DNA from 4 places in the Rugamonas sp. GW822-FHT03B10 genome. Region 3 is predicted to be linked to each of the others. Evidence: predicted binding sites of a transcription regulator. Region 3 holds the regulator's gene; each other region holds the start of a gene.
The links. Region 3 encodes sigma-54, which starts transcription at its own class of promoters, with help from an activator protein. Its sites were predicted from a motif close to TGGCANGNAANCTGCTTT; they were not measured.
Positions count from the first base shown of each region.

Region 1: the regulator sigma-54 is predicted to act here: its motif matches at 2,372-2,389, upstream of AC1RQG_RS12885 (PEP-CTERM sorting domain-containing protein).
Region 2: the regulator sigma-54 is predicted to act here: its motif matches at 1,535-1,552, upstream of pqqA (pyrroloquinoline quinone precursor peptide PqqA).
Region 4: the regulator sigma-54 is predicted to act here: its motif matches at 2,465-2,482, upstream of AC1RQG_RS01020 (outer envelope protein).

Region 1 is NZ_JBXANP010000006.1:292,799-297,003, forward strand. It holds gene AC1RQG_RS12870 (ThiF family adenylyltransferase) at 1-511, shown strand, start outside; gene AC1RQG_RS12875 (nitroreductase family protein) at 508-1,596, shown strand; gene AC1RQG_RS12880 (acyltransferase) at 1,600-2,274, shown strand; gene AC1RQG_RS12885 (PEP-CTERM sorting domain-containing protein) at 2,460-3,407, shown strand; gene AC1RQG_RS12890 (PEP-CTERM sorting domain-containing protein) at 3,637-4,205, shown strand, end outside.
Region 2 is NZ_JBXANP010000004.1:281,008-285,212, reverse strand. It holds gene ruvB (Holliday junction branch migration DNA helicase RuvB) at 1-976, shown strand, start outside; gene AC1RQG_RS09385 (YaiI/YqxD family protein) at 994-1,446, shown strand; gene pqqA (pyrroloquinoline quinone precursor peptide PqqA) at 1,632-1,706, shown strand; gene pqqB (pyrroloquinoline quinone biosynthesis protein PqqB) at 1,772-2,689, shown strand; gene pqqC (pyrroloquinoline-quinone synthase PqqC) at 2,692-3,402, shown strand; gene pqqD (pyrroloquinoline quinone biosynthesis peptide chaperone PqqD) at 3,418-3,681, shown strand; gene pqqE (pyrroloquinoline quinone biosynthesis protein PqqE) at 3,674-4,205, shown strand, end outside.
Region 3 is NZ_JBXANP010000001.1:499,744-503,948, reverse strand. It holds gene AC1RQG_RS02305 (YeeE/YedE family protein) at 10-441, opposite strand; gene AC1RQG_RS02300 (metalloregulator ArsR/SmtB family transcription factor) at 438-770, opposite strand; gene hpf (ribosome hibernation-promoting factor, HPF/YfiA family) at 1,078-1,434, opposite strand; gene AC1RQG_RS02290 (RNA polymerase factor sigma-54) at 1,509-2,984, opposite strand; gene lptB (LPS export ABC transporter ATP-binding protein) at 3,002-3,757, opposite strand; gene lptA (lipopolysaccharide transport periplasmic protein LptA) at 3,760-4,205, opposite strand, start outside.
Region 4 is NZ_JBXANP010000001.1:217,541-221,745, forward strand. It holds gene AC1RQG_RS01010 (nucleoside deaminase) at 1-266, opposite strand, end outside; gene AC1RQG_RS01015 (BMP family ABC transporter substrate-binding protein) at 373-1,458, opposite strand; gene AC1RQG_RS01020 (outer envelope protein) at 1,490-2,350, opposite strand; gene AC1RQG_RS01025 (GntR family transcriptional regulator) at 2,680-3,501, opposite strand; gene AC1RQG_RS01030 (ABC transporter ATP-binding protein) at 3,849-4,205, shown strand, end outside.

The DNA of each region.
Region 1 (4,205 bases), on a different contig from region 3:
CCTGTACGTGGACGGCCTGGACTTCTTCGCCTTCGCGGCGCGCCAGGCCACCTTCGCCGCCTGCGCCCGGCTGCGCGTGCCGGCCATCACGGCCGCGCCGCTGGGCATGGGCACGGCCGTGCTGACCTTCCTGCCCGGCCGCATGACGTTCGAGGAGTATTTCCGCTGGGGCCGGCGCAGCGACACGGAGAAAGCGCTGCGCTTCCTGGTCGGACTGGCGCCGGCCGGGCTGCACCGCGCCTATCTGGTCGACCCGTCGAGCATCAACCTGGCCCAGCGGCGCGGGCCGTCCACCATCATGGCCTGCGAGCTGTGCGCGGGCGCGGCCGCCACCGAGGCGTTCAAGATCCTGCTCGGGCGCGGCCCGGTGCTGGCCGCGCCCCACGGCTGGCAGTTCGACGCCTACCGCAACCGGCTGGTGCGCACCTGGCGCCCGGGCGGCAACCGCCATCCGCTGCAACGGCTGGCCATGCTGATGGCCAAGCGCGGCCTGCCGGGGGCGCGGCCATGACGCTCGACCCGACGCTGGAGAAGATCCTCGACCTGGCCCGCTGGGCGCCCAGCGGCGACAACACGCAGCCGTGGCGCTTCGAGATCGTCGACGCGCGCCGCCTGGTCGTGCACGGCTTCGACACGCGCGACCATTGCGTCTACGACCTCGACGGCCATCCCAGCCAGATCTCGCTGGGCGCGCTGCTGGAGACGATGCGCTGCGCGGCCAGCCTGTTCCGCCTGACCATGGAAGCGCGGCGCCGGCCCGGCCTGCCCGACAACCGGCCCACGTTCGACGTCGCCTTCACCGGCGTGCCGGCGGCCGAGCCCGACCCGCTGGCCCTGGCCATCGAGCACCGCAGCGTGCAGCGCCGCCCGCTGAGCACGCGCCCGCTGACGCCGGCCGAACGCCTGGCCCTGCAGGCGGCCCTGCCGCCCGGCTACCGCGTGCTGTGGCTGGCCGGCTGGGCGCAGCGCTGGGCCATGGCCCGGCTGCTGTACCGCAACGCCGGCCTGCGCCTGACCATGCCCGAGGCGCACCAGGTGCACCGCGCCGTGATCGAATGGAAAGCCCGCTACAGCGACGACCGCATCCCCGAGCAGGCGCTGGGCGTCGACCCGCTGACGGCGCGCCTGATGCAGTGGGTGATGCAAAGCTGGGGCCGGGTGGCGTTCTTCAACACCTGGCTGGCCGGCACCGTGGCGCCGCGGCTGCAGATGGACCTGGTGCCGGCCCTGGCCTGCGCCGCCCACTTCGTGCTGGTGGCCGACCAGCGGCCGCAATCGGTGGACGACTACGTGGCGGCCGGCCGCGCCATGCAGCGTTTCTGGCTGGCGGCGGCCCGCGCCGGCCTGCAATTGCAGCCGGAGCTGACGCCGCTGATCTTCGCGCGCTACGTGCGCGACAACCGGCCATTCTCGCGCGTGCCCGGCATGCACGCGCGCGCGCGCGCGCTGGCCGGGCTAGCCCAGCTGGTGATCGGCAAGCACGACTTCGACCATGCCGTGTTCATGGGCCGCATCGGCGCCGGCGCCCCGGCCACGGCGCGCTCGCTGCGACTGCCGCTGAGCGCGCTGATCGTGCCGCCGGCGGGACGGGAGTGAGCCATGCGCGCCATCGCGCCGCGTGACATCGCCACCTTCCTGGCGCTGCTGGCCGTGATCGTGCTGGCCGGCGTGGGCAGCACGGCGCTGCTGCTGGGTCGCCTGCCGCTGGGCGACTTCCGCGGCGTGCTGCTGGTGCTGGCCGCCGTCGTACTGACCTACCTGTGGGCCTTTGCCGTGTACCGGCTGTTCCTGCTGGCCCTGCCGCTGCGCGAAGGACCGGTGGCGCCGGGCTCGCGCGACGAGTTCGTGGCCAACGTCAACATCCTGTTCTACCTGATGCTGTTCAACACGCTGATCCGCACCCACTTCCTGCCGGTGCCGCTGCTGCGCCTGGTGTACCTGGCGCTGGGCGCGCGGCTGGGCGCCAACACCTACAGCGCCGGCGTGCTGCTCGACCCGCCGCTCACGCGCATCGGCGCCAACACCATCATCGGCCACGACGCGGTGATCTTCGCCCACGTGATCGAAGGCGCGCGCATGGAGCTGAAGGCCGTCACGATCGGCGACGGCGCCACCATCGGCGCCACGGCCGTGGTGATGGCCGGGGTGGCGATCGGCGACGGCGCCATCGTCTCGGCCGGGGCCGTGGTGGTCAAGGACAGCCGCATCGGCGCCGGCGAGGTGTGGGGCGGCGTGCCGGCCCGGCGCCTGAAGGGCCCGGACGGCGCGGCCTAGCGCCCTGTCGGCGTTCTTGACAGCCGCCCCGCCCCACGTAGGCGGCCCCATCCTCGCTGGCGCGCCAAGTCCCTGATTGGACAGGGAAAAGCGCCGGTGGCAGGGAACTTGCTCAGAACACTGCACAAAACCCGCTTCTCGGTTTTGCGACAAAGCAAGCTGTCCAACTTTCCCTGGAGACTCTCATGAAATTGCATCCAGCCACACTACCGGGCGCCGTCGTGGCCGTCGCGCTGGCCGCCTCCCTGGCGGCGCCGTCGGCGGCCATGGCCGATCCCGTGATCGGCCTGTCCACAGCCGGCAACGGCATCTACGACACCTATGCCGACCTGTGGACCAATGTCACCGACACCGGCCTGGCCACCGGCTTCATCCCCGGCCTGACCGTGGGTCCCGGCGGCGCCGCGCCCTATCTGACCGAACTGCGGACCCAGATGGTGGTCGGCACCATGTCCAACAGCAATATCCCGGCCATCGTCACACCAGCGGGCCTGAACGGCACGTTCGAACTCAGCAAGATCGTGCGCTTCCAGGAACTGGTCGATGCCCAGACGCCCACCACGGCCCACTTCACGCTGCCCGGCAGCCAGTCGGCCGCCATGGACGTGGACCCGCTGCACGCCGGCGTGCAGAACTTCGCCGTGTTCTTCGACCGGCTCGGCACCAGCCAGGCCGTGCCGGGCAATGGCGCCGGCACGGTGCGCTGCTATGGCGCCGGCGTCACCTCGGCCGGCTGCGGCGCCGTCGGCGATCCCGATGGCGACGGCACGCTGATCATGTCGGGCCACCTGGTCTTCAACGACGCCAGCTTCACCGCCAGCGGCGCGGTCGGCACGGGCTCGTTCGATTCGCGCTTCGCGCTCGACTATGTCGACCCGCTGTTCCTCGACGTCGGCACGGCCGGCATCTTCCGCGACAAGTTCACCGGCACCACCAACGTGCCGTCGTTCTTCCTGCCCGACACCATGTGGGATGGCACGGCGCCCGACCCGGGCGGCGTGCCTTTCCTGAAGGTGGATTCGTCGCAAAGCTTCGCCGCCGTGCCCGAGCCGGCCACGCTGGCCCTGCTGGGGCTGGGCTTCGCCGGCCTGGCGCTGGGCCAGCGCCGCAAACAGGCAGGCTGGGCAGGCTGAAAGCGCGCGGGGCCGGCATCGCCACCGTCCTTGATCCGGCAGCCCATGCCGGATTTTTTTACATTGCCGGCCCGTATTCCCGCCCCGTTCCACCGGGCTCAAGCCAAGTCCTTGTTTTGCCGACGAAAATAGATCCTGGCTTGGAACTTGCGTGGATCCGGCTAGATCCCCAGCCGGGGTCCATGCAGCACCAACCCGTACCCGTGCCTCACTTTCCTTGGGAGTCGTCATGAAACACACTTCACTCAACCTGGGCGCCCTGGCCATCGCCGCCACCATGGCCCTGCCCACGGTGGCCCACGCCGGCGCCGCCATCGGCCTGTCCACGCTGGGCAACGGCGTCTACAACACCTATGCCGACCTGTGGACCAACGTCACCGACACGGCGGTGGCCACGGGCTTCGTGCCCGGCCTGACGGTCGGCCCCGGCGGCGCCGCGCCGTACCTGACGGAGCTGCGCACGCAGAACGTCACCGGCACCATGAGCAACAGCAACATCCCGGCCATCGTCACGCCCGCCGGACTGAACTCGGCTTTTGAACTGAGCACGGTGGTGCGCTTCCAGGAACTGGTCGACGCGCAGACGCCCACCACCGCCCATTTCAGCATGCCGGCCACGCAGTCGGCCGCCATGGACGTGGACCCGCTGCACGCCGGCGTCCAGAACTTCGCCGTCTACTTCGACAACCTGACGCCGGTGGGCGGCCCCAACAGCAAGGCCGTGCCCGGCAACGGAACCGGCACCGTGCGCTGCTACGGCGCCGGCCCCACGTCGGCCGGCTGCACGGGCGCGGGCGA
Region 2 (4,205 bases), on a different contig from region 3:
GCGCGCATTGCGCCCCAAGCATCTCGATGAATATGTCGGGCAGGAAAAGATCCGCGACCAGCTGGAGATCTTCATCAAGGCCGCCCGCAAGCGCGGCGAGGCGCTCGACCACACCTTGCTGTTCGGCCCGCCCGGCCTGGGCAAGACCACGCTGGCCAACATCATCGCGCGCGAGATGGGCGTCAACCTGCGCCAGACCTCGGGCCCCGTGCTCGAACGTCCGGGCGACCTGGCCGCCATCCTCACCAACCTCGAAGCGAACGATGTGCTGTTCATCGACGAGATCCACCGCCTGTCGCCGGTGGTCGAGGAAATCCTGTATCCGGCGCTCGAGGATTACCAGATCGATATCATGATCGGCGAAGGCCCGGCGGCCCGCTCGGTCAAGCTGGACTTGCAGCCGTTCACGCTGGTGGGCGCCACCACGCGCGCCGGCATGCTGACCAATCCGCTGCGCGACCGCTTCGGCATCGTGGCGCGGCTGGAGTTCTACAACACGGCCGAGCTGACCCGCATCGTCACCCGCAGCGCCGCCTTGCTCAAGGCCGAGATCGCACCCGACGGCGCGGCCGAGGTGGCGCGCCGCGCGCGCGGCACGCCACGCATCGCCAACCGCCTGCTGCGCCGCGTGCGCGATTACGCGGAGGTGAAGGGCAACGGCGACATCACCAAGGACGTGGCGGACGCGGCCCTCGTCATGCTGGACGTGGACACGGTCGGCTTCGACGTGATGGACCGCAAGCTGCTGGAGGCGGTGCTGTTCAAGTTCGGCGGCGGCCCGGTCGGCATCGGCAACCTGGCGGCCGCCATCGGCGAGGCCGCCGACACCATCGAGGACGTGCTGGAGCCTTATCTGATCCAGCAAGGTTTCCTGCAGCGCACGCCGCGCGGACGGGTGGCCACGCCGGCCGCCTACCTGCATTTCGGCGTCAACCCGCCCCGCGTCAATCCGAACGGCGAGCTGTGGGAGAGCTGACCGCGCCGGCCGCGGCCATGCGGATCTGGGTCGACGCGGACGCCTGTCCCGCCGTCATCAAGGAGATTTTGTACCGGGTGGCCGAGCGCACCCAGTTGCAGGTGACACTGGTGGCCAACCAGCTGATGCGGGTGCCGCCGTCGCGCTTCATCCGCGCCCTGCAGGTGCCGTCCGGCGCCGACGTGGCCGACCAGGAGATCGTGCGCCGGCTGGCGGCGGGCGACCTCGTCGTCACGGGCGACATCCCGCTCGCCGCCGACGTACTGGACAAGGGCGGCTACGCCCTCAACCCGCGCGGCGAGTTCTACACCCGCGACAACATCCAGCAGATGCTGACCATGCGCGCCTTCCTCGACGAATTGCGCGGCAGCGGCGTGGACACGGGCGGCCCCGCCGCCTTCAGCCAGGCCGACCGCCAGAACTTCGCCAACAGCCTGGACCGTCATCTGCAACGGCTGCGCCCGCGCTGACACGGCGCTGCTCCATTTCTCCACACTTTTGTTGCACGCTGGCGCAGTCGACCGCGCCGGCGGCCCTTGCACGTCGTCCGAAACTTGACGGCATGGAACTTGCGTAGATAGCTGCGATGGTCCGGAAACCATGTCCCCGTGGTTCAGGACGGTCACTCAATCTATCTACATTCAAGGAGACAGCCATGCAATGGAGCAAACCAGAGTTCACCGATTTCCGTTTCGGTTTTGAAATCACGATGTACATCGCCAACCGCTAACAGGCGTGCGCCGTGGCCATCCGGTGTCTGCCGGCGGCCATGGCGCGTAGTCGATTCGAGGCAACATGAAAATCATCGTACTCGGTTCTTCGGCTGGCGGCGGCTATCCGCAGTGGAACTGTAACTGCTACAACTGTAGCGGCGTGCGCAACGGCAGCATCAACAGCCGCCCCCGCACCCAGTCGTCGATCGCCATTTCCGCCAACGGGACGGACTGGTTGCTGGTCAACGCCTCCCCCGATATCCTGACCCAGATCCGCGCCACGCCGGCCCTGCAGCCTGCACGCGCCGCGCGCGACACCGGCATCGCCGCCGTGCTGTTGATGGACGCCCAGGTCGACCACGTGACGGGCCTGATGATGCTGCGCGAAGGCCGCCGCATCCCGCTCTATTGCAGCGCCTCCGTGTGGGACGATTTGCAGACCGGCTTCCCGCTGGCAGACGTGTTGTCGCACTATTGCGGCGTGCAATGGCATCCGCTGCCGGTGGCGGGCGCGCCGCAACCGTTCGAGATCCCCGCGCTGAGCGGCGTGCGGCTGACGGCCGTGCCGCTGCACAGCAAGGCGCCGCCGTATTCGCCGCACCGTGAACGGCCCCAGCCGGGCGACAACATCGGCCTGCTGGTGGAGGACTTGATGACCGGGCGCACGCTGTTCTACGCGCCCGGCCTGGGCAGCCTCGACGCCGCCACCACGGCCGTCATGCGCGGTGCCGATTGCCTGCTGGTGGACGGCACGTTCTGGACCGAGGACGAAATGATCGCGCTCGGCTTTTCGCCCAATCCGGCCGCGTCCATGGGCCATTTGCCGCAGTCGGGCGAGGGCGGCATGATCGCCGTGCTCGATGAGATGCCGGCCGCCCGCAAGATCCTGATCCACATTAACAACACCAACCCCATCCTCGATGAAGACTCGCCCCAGCACGCCACGCTGGGCGCGCACGGCATCGAGCTGGCCTATGACGGTATGGAGATTTCCTTATGAACATGATGTCGCGACCAGAACCGGACCGCCGGCCAGCGTGGGACGAGCGTGAATTCACCGAACAGTTGATGGCCAAGGGCGCGGGCTACCACATCCACCATCACTTCAACGTGCGCATGCAAGAAGGCACGCTGACGCCGGACCAGATCCGGGGCTGGGTGGCCAACCGCTTCTACTACCAGATCAACATCCCGCGCAAGGACGCGGCCATCATGGCCAACTGCCCGGACCGCGAAACGCGCCGGCTGTGGGTGCAGCGCATCCACGACCACGACGGCCTTGGTGACAACGCCGGCGGCATCGAAGCGTGGAGCCGGCTGGGCGAGGCGGTCGGCATCGCGCGTGACGATCTGTGGTCGCTGCGCGCGGTGCAGCCCGGCGTGCGCTTCGCGGTGGACGCCTACGTCAACTTCGCGCGCCAGGCGCCGTGGCAGGAGGGCGTTTGCTCGTCGCTGACGGAGATGTTCGCGCCCAAGATCCACAAGGACCGGCTGGCCAGCTGGCCGAAGAATTACCCGTGGATCGAGCCGGAAGGGCTGGCCTACTTCCGCAGCCGCATCTCGCTGGCCGAGCGCGACGTCGAACACGGCCTGGCCGTCACGCTGGCCCATTTCACCACGCGCGCGCAGCAGGAGCAGGCGCTGGGCATACTGCAATTCAAACTCGACATCCTGTGGGCGATGATGGATGCCATCGCGCTCGCCTACGACTGAACGGGGATACCCATCATGCTGACCGAAGTGACGACGCCCAAACTGTCCAGGCTGTTCCGCCTGCAATGGGAGGAAGCGCAGCAAGCGTACGTGCTGCTGTACCCGGAAGGGTTGGTGCGGCTCAACCCCAGCGCGGCTGAGATCCTCAAGCGCTGCGACGGCAAGCGCGAAGTGGCCGACATCGTGCGCGAGCTCGAAACGGCGTTCCAGGCCAGCGATCTGGACGCGGACGTGCGGGCCTTCCTCGACGAAGCGCAACGGCGAGGCTGGCTTGGCTAGCGCGGCCACCCCGCAGGTCAGCACGGCGGCCATCGCGCCGCCCATGTGGTTGCTGGCTGAGCTGACCTACCGTTGCCCGCTGCATTGCGCGTTCTGCTACAACCCGGTCGATTATGCGGCCAACCGCAATGAACTGGGCACGGAACAGTGGCTGGAAGTGTTGCGCCAGGGCCGTGCGCTGGGCGCGGCGCAGCTGGGTTTTTCCGGCGGCGAACCGCTGCTGCGCGACGATCTCGAACAACTGGTGGCCGCCGGCAACCGGCTCGGCTATTACACCAACCTGATCACGTCCGGCGTCGGCCTGACCGAGCAGCGCATCGCCGCCCTCAAGGCGGCCGGGCTCGACCACATTCAGCTGTCGTTCCAGGATTCGACCAAGGAGATGAACGACTTCCTCAGCAGCACGCGCACCTTCGACCTGAAGGCGCGCGTGGCGAAGCTGATCAAGCAGTACGACTATCCGATGGTGCTCAATGTGGTGCTGCACCGCTACAACCTCGACCACGTGGAGCGCATCATCGACA
Region 3 (4,205 bases):
CTTTTCCCCTTAACCGAACACGTGGCGCGCAATAAACACGGTGACGAAACCGGCCGCCATGAAGGCGCCGGTGGCCACCATCGAGCGCGGCGACAGGCGCGACAGACCGCACACGCCGTGGCCGCTGGTGCAGCCCGAACCGTAGCGGGTGCCGAAGCCCACCAGCAGACCGGCCGCGATCAGCGTGCCGCTGCCGGCGTCGATCTGCACGGCGGGCAGGCCCGCCACCAGGCTGTAGGCCAGCGGCGCGGCCACCAGCCCGCCCACGAACGCGAGGCGCCAGCCGATGTCGCCCGCGCGCGGGCGCAGCAGCCCGCCAGCGATGCCGGCGATGCCGGCGATGCGGCCGTTGAACAGCAGCAGCAGGGCCGCCGACAGCCCGATCAGCGCGCCGCCGATCAGCGCGCCCCACGGCGTGAAGAGATTCCAGGCGATAGTCATAATGTGGCTCCTTGGCCGTCGTCATTGCAAAACTGCTGGTACAGCACCTGCAGCACCGCCAGCGCCGCCGGGCTGGCTATCCGGTAAAAAATCTGCTTGCCTTCGCGCCGCGTGCTCACCAGCTCCTCCTGGCGCAGCACCGTCAGCTGCTGCGACAGCGTGGGCTGGCGTATGCCGGTCAACTCCTCCAGCATGCCGACGCTGTATTCGTCCTGCGTCATCTGGCACAGCAGCAGCAGCCGGTCCGGGTTGGCCAGCGCCTTGAGCAGGCCGCTGGCCTGACCGGCCTTGGCCCGCAAATGATCGATATCGATGGTCGCATCGTCCATGCGTCCTCCCTTGCGATTGGTTACAGCGAACATTATACCTAAATATATATTATGTGCGCATAAAATTTCAAGTGGCCGTTTGAACAGGCGAGACGACGTGGTCGACATCCGCGGCAAGAAGGTGGGCGTGATCGGCGGCGGCGGCAACATCGCCATGGCGCTGTTCGCCGGCTGCGTGGCGCGCAGCGCGCCGCCCGGAGGCAATACGGTTTATACCGTTTATATTGTTTTATCGTATCGGCCCGCCGGCGCGGGGCGCAAAAAAGGGCGCCAGATGCGCCCTTTGTTTGGTGTGCCGGGGACCGTCTTATGCGGTGGCGGCGGGTTCGAAGGTGTCCGGCAGATGCTTGATGGCGTCGTGGCCGTGTTCCTGAACTTTGGCTTTGTATTTCATGACCTGGCGATCGAGCTTGTCGATCAGGGTGTCGATGGCGGCGTACAGGTCCTGCGACAGGCTCTCCACGTACACGGTCTTGCCCGACATGCGCAAATTGATTTCGGCCTTCTGGCGCTTCTCTTTCTCGGTGAGGTTATCTACGGTCAGGATGACAGCAATATCAATCACTTGATCGAAGTGGCGTTTGACGCGCTCCAGCTTGTTCTGCACGTATTCGCGGATCGCTGGGGTCACTTCGAGATGATGTCCACTGATGGTGAGATTCATACACACTCCTAAAGATGATGTCGCTGGCGGTTAGTGCCGCGCCCATTGCGGCCGGGCGCGCAGGAACCAGATAACTACAAAGATTTACGGAGACTGACTGGCGGGATCTTCAACGCTTCGCGATATTTGGCAACAGTCCGTCGCGCAATCACCATGCCTTGTTCTCCCAGCATGTCCGCAATCTTACTGTCGGATAAAGGATTTTTAGGGTCTTCTGCTCCTGTCAATTGCACGATCAGTGCCCGTATCGCCGTCGAGGAGGCTTCTCCCCCCGCTTCCGTGGCGACATGGCTACCGAAGAAATATTTCAACTCAAACATGCCATGCGGGGTCAGCATATATTTTTGAGTTGTTACCCGAGAAATAGTGCTCTCGTGTAGTCCCAGTGTATCAGCTATTTCGCGCAACACAAGGGGCCTCATGGCGACCGCGCCATGCGAGAAGAAATTCTTTTGCCGCTCCACGATCGCCTGCGCCACGCGCAGGATGGTGTCGAAGCGCTGGCGCATGTTCTTGATCAGCCACTTGGCCTCCTGCAGCTGGGCCCCCATGGCGCCCTCGCCCTTGCCCTGCTTGAGCAGGTTGGCGTACATGGCGTTCACGCGCAGGCGCGGCATCACGTCGTTGTTCAGGCTCACCTGCCAGCCGTTGCGGGCCTTCTTGACGATCACGTCCGGCACCACGTAGTCCGACACGTCCGACGCGAACGCGGCGCCCGGATGCGGATTGCACTGGCGGATCACGGCCTGGGCCTCGCGCAGGTCCTCCTCGTCGCACTGCAGGGCCTTCTTCAACTTGTTGAAGTCGCGCTGGGCGAACCAGGCCAGGTGCTGCTCGACGATGGTCAGCGCCATGCGCCGCGTCACCAGCGGCACGTGCGGCATGCGCTTGATCTGCAGCGCCAGGCATTCGGACGCGTTGCGCGCGCCCACGCCCACGGGGTCGAAACTTTGCAGCAGGGTCAAGGCGGTGTGCAGTTCCTCGGGCTCGATCGCCAGCTCCTCGGGCAGGCGCGCCAGGATCTCCTCCAGCGGCTCCTCCAGGTAGCCGTTCTCGTCGAGCGCGTCGATGATGATCTCCACCAGCGCCCGGTCGCGCGTCTCCAGCACCGTCACCCGCATCTGCTCCATCAGGTGCTCGCGCAGCGTGCAGTGGTTGGCCTCGAGCTGGGGCCGGGCGTCCTCGTCGTCGGAGGTCTTGGCGCGGCCGGCCTCGCCCCAGTCCATCTCGCCCTCGGGCGCGCCGTCGCCGTCGCCGCCCTCGTACGGTTCGGCCTCGGCCGGCGCGGCGGCGTCCTGCTGCTGGCCGGGCGGACCTTCGGGCGCCGCCTCGGCCGGCGCGCTCTGCTGGCTGATGGCGCCGTCGGCCAGCAGCCGCACCGAGTGGTCGAGCGGATCGTCGAGCCGCTCCAGCAGCGGATTATCGGTCAACAACTGTTCCAGTTCCTGGTGCAACTCCAGGGTGGACAATTGCAGCAGACGGATCGATTGCTGCAGTTGCGGGGTGAGCGCGAGGTGCTGCGAAGTGCGCAGTTGCAATGACTGTTTCATGGCTTGACTTACATACCTTACATACGGAAGTGTTCACCCAGATACACGCGACGCACCGACTCGTTGGCGATGATGTCGTCCGGCCGGCCTGACGCCAGTACCGTGCCCTGGTTGATGATATACGCGCGGTCGCAGATGCCCAGCGTTTCGCGCACATTGTGATCGGTGATCAACACGCCGATGCCGCGTTCCTTGAGGAAGCGCACGATGCGCTGGATCTCAATCACGGCGATCGGGTCGACCCCGGCGAAGGGTTCATCGAGCAGCACGAAGCGGGGGTTGGTGGCCAGTGCGCGCGCGATCTCGACCCGGCGCCGCTCGCCCCCGGACAGGGACAGCGCCGGATTGTCGCGCAGTTTCTCGATTTGCAGGTCGGCCAGCAGGGTATTGAGCCGTTCATCAATTTGCGCCTTGGATAAAGGCTTGCCGTTCACTTGCTGGATCTCCAGCACGGCGCGGATGTTCTCCTCCACCGTCAGCTTGCGGAACACCGACGCCTCCTGCGGCAGGTAGGACAGGCCCATCACGGCGCGCCGGTGGATCGGCAGCGACGAGATGTCGACGCCGGAGATGTCGATCGTGCCCGCGTCCGACGGCACCAGGCCGACGATCATGTAGAACGAGGTGGTCTTGCCGGCGCCGTTCGGCCCCAGCAGGCCCACCACTTCGCCGCACTCGACCTGCAGCGACACGTCGTGCACCACCTGGCGCTTGCCGTAGCTCTTTTGCAGACCGCGCACGATCAGGGTACTGCCGCAGCGTTGGGTCTCCATCGTCATTTCCCCGCCGGCGGCACGGACGCGGCCGGGGCCGCGCCCTTGTTGGACGGCTGGATCACCATGGTGCCGCGGCCGGCGCCGGGCTTGCTCTCGCCGCTGGCCGTGTTCTTGACGGCGAAGAATTCCTTGCGGCTGTCGTAGGAGATGAACTCGCCGCGCACCTCGTCGCTCGGCTTGCCCGCCTCCAGGCGCCGGATCTGGGCGTTCGAGAACAGCTTGACCAGTTCCGTCTTGCCGTCGTACTCGATGCGGTCGGCCTGGCCCTCGACCCACTGGTCGCCCTCGCCGTCGCGCTTCTGGCGGAACGTGGCGGGGGTGCCGGGGGTGCTGGTCATGGTCACGTACTGGTAGCCCTCAGGGTCTTCCTTCATCACGGCCTTGGGCGACTTCATCTGCAGGGTGCCGCGCGTGAGGATCACGTTGCCGATGGCGGTCTTGGTCT
Region 4 (4,205 bases), 280 kb from region 3:
CACATGGCGCACGGCTCGGCGGACGAGTAGAGGGTGGCGCCGGCCAGTTCGGCCGGGCTGTGGCGCGACGACGCCAGTCGCAGCGCGTTCATTTCCGCGTGCGCCGTGCGGTCGCTGCTGGAGGCGTTCATGGCTTCGGCGATGATGGCGCCGTCGGCGCCCACCACCATGGCGGCGAACGGATGGTGGCCCTCGTCGCGCGAACGCTGGGCCAGGGCCAATACATGGGTCAGGAATTGCTGGTCTTGCGGGGTGGCGGTGCTCATGCGCTCTCCTGGATGGGTGGTGCATGCATGGTATGCCGGCCATGCGGCGGAATATACGGTATAAACGATATATACCGTATATTCACGCCATTACTTCGTCAAGCCATCACTTCGGAATGCTGCCTTCCACGCCTTGCACGTAGAAGTTCATCGACATCAGGTCCTTGAACGGCATCACGGCGCCGGCCGCCACCTTGATGGCGCCCGACTGGTCCTTGATCGGGCCCTGGAACGGCGTGAACTTGCCGCTGGCGATCAGCGCCTTCTTCTCCTCGAAGGCCTTGGCCGCGTCGGGCTTGACGGCCGGGTTCAGCGGCGACATCTTGATCATGCCTTCCTTGATGCCGCCGTGCACGTCGGTCGGCTTCCAGGTGCCGGCCATCACGGCCTTGGCGGTGTCGATGTAGTAGCCGCCCCAGCTGTTGACGGACGCCGTCAGGTGCGCCTTGGGTGCGAACTTGACCATGTCCGAATCCCAGCCGAAGGCGTAGATGCCTTTTTCCTGCGCCACTTGCAGCGTGGCCGGCGAGTCGGTGTTCTGGGTCAGCACGTCGGCGCCCTGGGCGATCATGGTCTCGGCGGCCTGGCGTTCCTTGGCCGGGTCGTACCACGAGCTGACCCAGATGACCTTGGTCTTGATGGCCGGGTTGACGCTCTGCGCGCCCAGCGTGAAGGCGTTGACGTTGCGGATCACCTCGGGGATCGGGAACGAGGCGACCATGCCCAGCACGTTGGACTTGGTCATCTTGCCGGCGACCACGCCGAGCAGGTAGGCGCCCTCGTAGGTCTTGGTCTCATAGGTGCCCATGTTCTTGCCCGTCTTGAAGCCGGTGGCGTGCTCGAACACGACGTTGGGGAAGGCCTTGGCCACCTTCTCCGTCGGATTCATGAAGCCGAACGAGGTGGTGAAGATCAGCTTGTTGCCGTCGGCGGCCAGCTTGCGGATCACGCGCTCGGCGTCCGCGCCCTCGGGCACGTTTTCCACGTAGGTGGTCTTGACCTTGGCGCCCAGTTCCTTCTCCAGCGCCAGGCGGCCTTGTTCGTGGGCATAGGTCCAGCCGGCGTCGCCGACCGGGCCCACATAAACGAAGCCGACCTTGAGCGGCTCGGCCGCTTGCGCGGGCGCGGCGGCGGCCAGGCCCAGGGTGGCCGCCAGCGAGGCATAGGCCAGCAGAGTACGACGTTTCATCATGACGTTTCCTGTTCTTGAGTGGGGGCGGGGATCAGAAATGGTACTCGACGCGGATCATCGGGGTCTTGGCCGTGGCGCCCGGGTTGTTGTGGTCCGAGTTGCCGAACTTGTTCTTCCAGTACTGGTACTCGAGGCCGACCTTGAACACGTTCTTGCCCGAGCCCATGGCCGCGCCCACATCGTACATCAGCTGCATGTCGATGTTGGTTTCCGTGGCCGTGTCGCCGCCGAATTCATCCTTGCCCTTGGTGCCGATGAAGTTGGCGTAGCCTTCGAACGACAGCGGGATCGCGGTGGCGATCGGGATGCCCCAGGCGGCCGTCAGCATCGGGTGGGTCTTGTAGCGGTAGCGGTCGACGGCGGTGTTGGTGTAGCCGTTGTAGGGCGCGTTGCTTTCCCACAGGGCCAGCAGGCTGATGTTGAGGAAGCCGGGCACGTCCATCATCAGGGTGGGGCCGGCCACCAGCATGTGCTTCTTGGAGTTGTAGCCGGCGTCGGTCTTGCTGTTGAAGTCGAAGCCTGCCGTCAGGCCCACGCCGCGCACGGGGCCGAAGGCGTAGCTGGCGCCCGTCACCTTGCCCAGGTCCAGCGTGTGGCGGTAGACGGCGTAGGCTTCATGCGCGCCGGTCTTGGCGCCCACCGACGACGGATCCTTGTCGTCCGACATCAGGAAGTCCACGCTGAAGAAGTTGGTGCCGTACTTGTAGCCGCTCACGCCGCTCAGGTTGACGATGCTCTTGCTGATGTCCTGGTTGTTGAACGGCTCGGCGAATTTGGTGCCGTAGCGGTAGCTGATGGAGGTGTCGCTCCAGTCGGCGGCTTGGGCGGCGGTGCAGGCGCTGGCGGCGAGCAGGGCGACGATGGCGGTGTGTTTGAATGGCTGTGGCTTCATGCGGACTCCTGGAACAGAGGTTAAATTAAATCGGACGGCAGGGGTGAGACCTGTGGTGTTGCGGGTTGAATCCAATCGTCGGCAATAATTGGATTCAATTCATGCTTGAGTGAACTAGCAAATAGTAGGCCAGAGTGTCACCGAAATGAAATAAATGCTGCATTTGAGTAAGCCGATTGTGGTTTTTACGCCATGCGGCGCGGACCGCCGGGGCGCGCCACCACTGCCTTGCCGCCCCGTGGACGGGCACGGCGCGCACCACGGACGGGCGGCGCCTGGCAATTCGCCACCTCGTGGTGCGCGGGCCGGCCAGGTGTATGCAATCGGCCTCAGAAACCCGACAGCGCCTCGGCCAGGTTGATCTTGCGTTCCGGTTCGCCCAGCCGCAGCCGGCCTTCGATCTCCAGCAGGTGGTGTTCGATCAGGGCCGTGGCCTCGGCCACCTTGCGCTGTTCGATCAGGGTCATCAGGTCCTGGTGCTCGTCGTTCTCGCACATGGCCGCGCCCGGGCTCTCGTACAGGGCGATGATCAGCGAGCAGCGCGACACCAGCTCCGCCATGAAGCGCTGCAGCACCTGGTTGCCGGCCAGTTCGGCCAGCAGGATGTGGAATTCGCCGCCCAGCCGTATCCAGCCGGCGCGGTCGCCCGTGCGGCGGGCCTGGTCCTCCGCCTCCAGCGCGGCGCGGATCTGTTGCAGCGAGGCCGGGGTGGCGTTGCGGATCACCAGCGGCACGATTTCGCGCTCCACGGCGCGGCGCGCGGCGAAGATGTCGCGCGCCTCCTCCGGCGTGGGCGAGGCGATCACGGCGCCGCGGTTGGGGCGCAGTTCGATGATGTGGTCGTGCGCCAGCCGTTGCAGCGCCTTGCGCACGGTGGTGCGGCTGACCTGGTACAGCTCGCAGAAGTCGGCCTCGCCCAGATGGGTGCCGGGCGGCAGCCGGTGGCTCATGACGGCGTTGACGACGGCGCGGTAGATGCGCAGGTCGATGGCGGTGGTGCCGCGTTTGAGGCGGGCGGCCGGCGCCGTGGCCGCGGCGTTCGCCGCCGCCGCCTTCGCGGTCGCGCCCGCGGCGGCGTTCCCGGCCGGTTCGGCCGGCGCGCCGGCTTTGCGCTTGCCTGTGGCACGGGGCGCGGTGGTGAGGCTGCTCATCTTGATTCTCCTGTAGCGTGCGCGGGTCTGGCGCGGCGGGTCTGCGCCATGTAAAGCAGGATTCGTGCTCATATTGTGTACGAAAGCGGGCCGGATTTGGTGGCTGGTGGATACAATTTCGCGCGTTTGTGGTGAATCCGCACGCTTTATTTAGTGCGTTTTTGCCCACAGCCTGCGCAAAAAAAGTGCGTGAAATCATGCGCGAGGGCGTATGCTTTCATCCATCGCACGCACCAGCGCACACACAATCGCACGCATCATGCGGGCCGCCGGGCGGTGGCACGGAGCTTGCGTAGTTCGATGACGATGCCTTAGAGCATTTGTATACAAGATGGAGGTTCCGCCCGATGAATGACACCGCCGCCCCGGCCACGCCGCCGCGCCACGAGCCGCGCCTGCAGCTGCGGGGCATTTCCAAGATTTATCCGTCCGTCGTCGCCAACGCCGAAGTGGACTTGACGGTGATGCCGGGCGAGATACACGCCGTGCTGGGCGAGAACGGCGCCGGCAAGAGCACGCTGATGAAGATCATCTACGGCGTGACCAAACCCGATGAAGGCCAGATCCAGTGGGAGGGCCGGGAAGTGGCGATCCACTCGCCGCACGACGCGCGCAAGCTCGGCATCGGCATGGTGTTCCAGCATTTCGCGCTGTTCGAGACGCTGACGGTGGCGCAGAACATTTCGCTGGCGCTCGACGAGAAG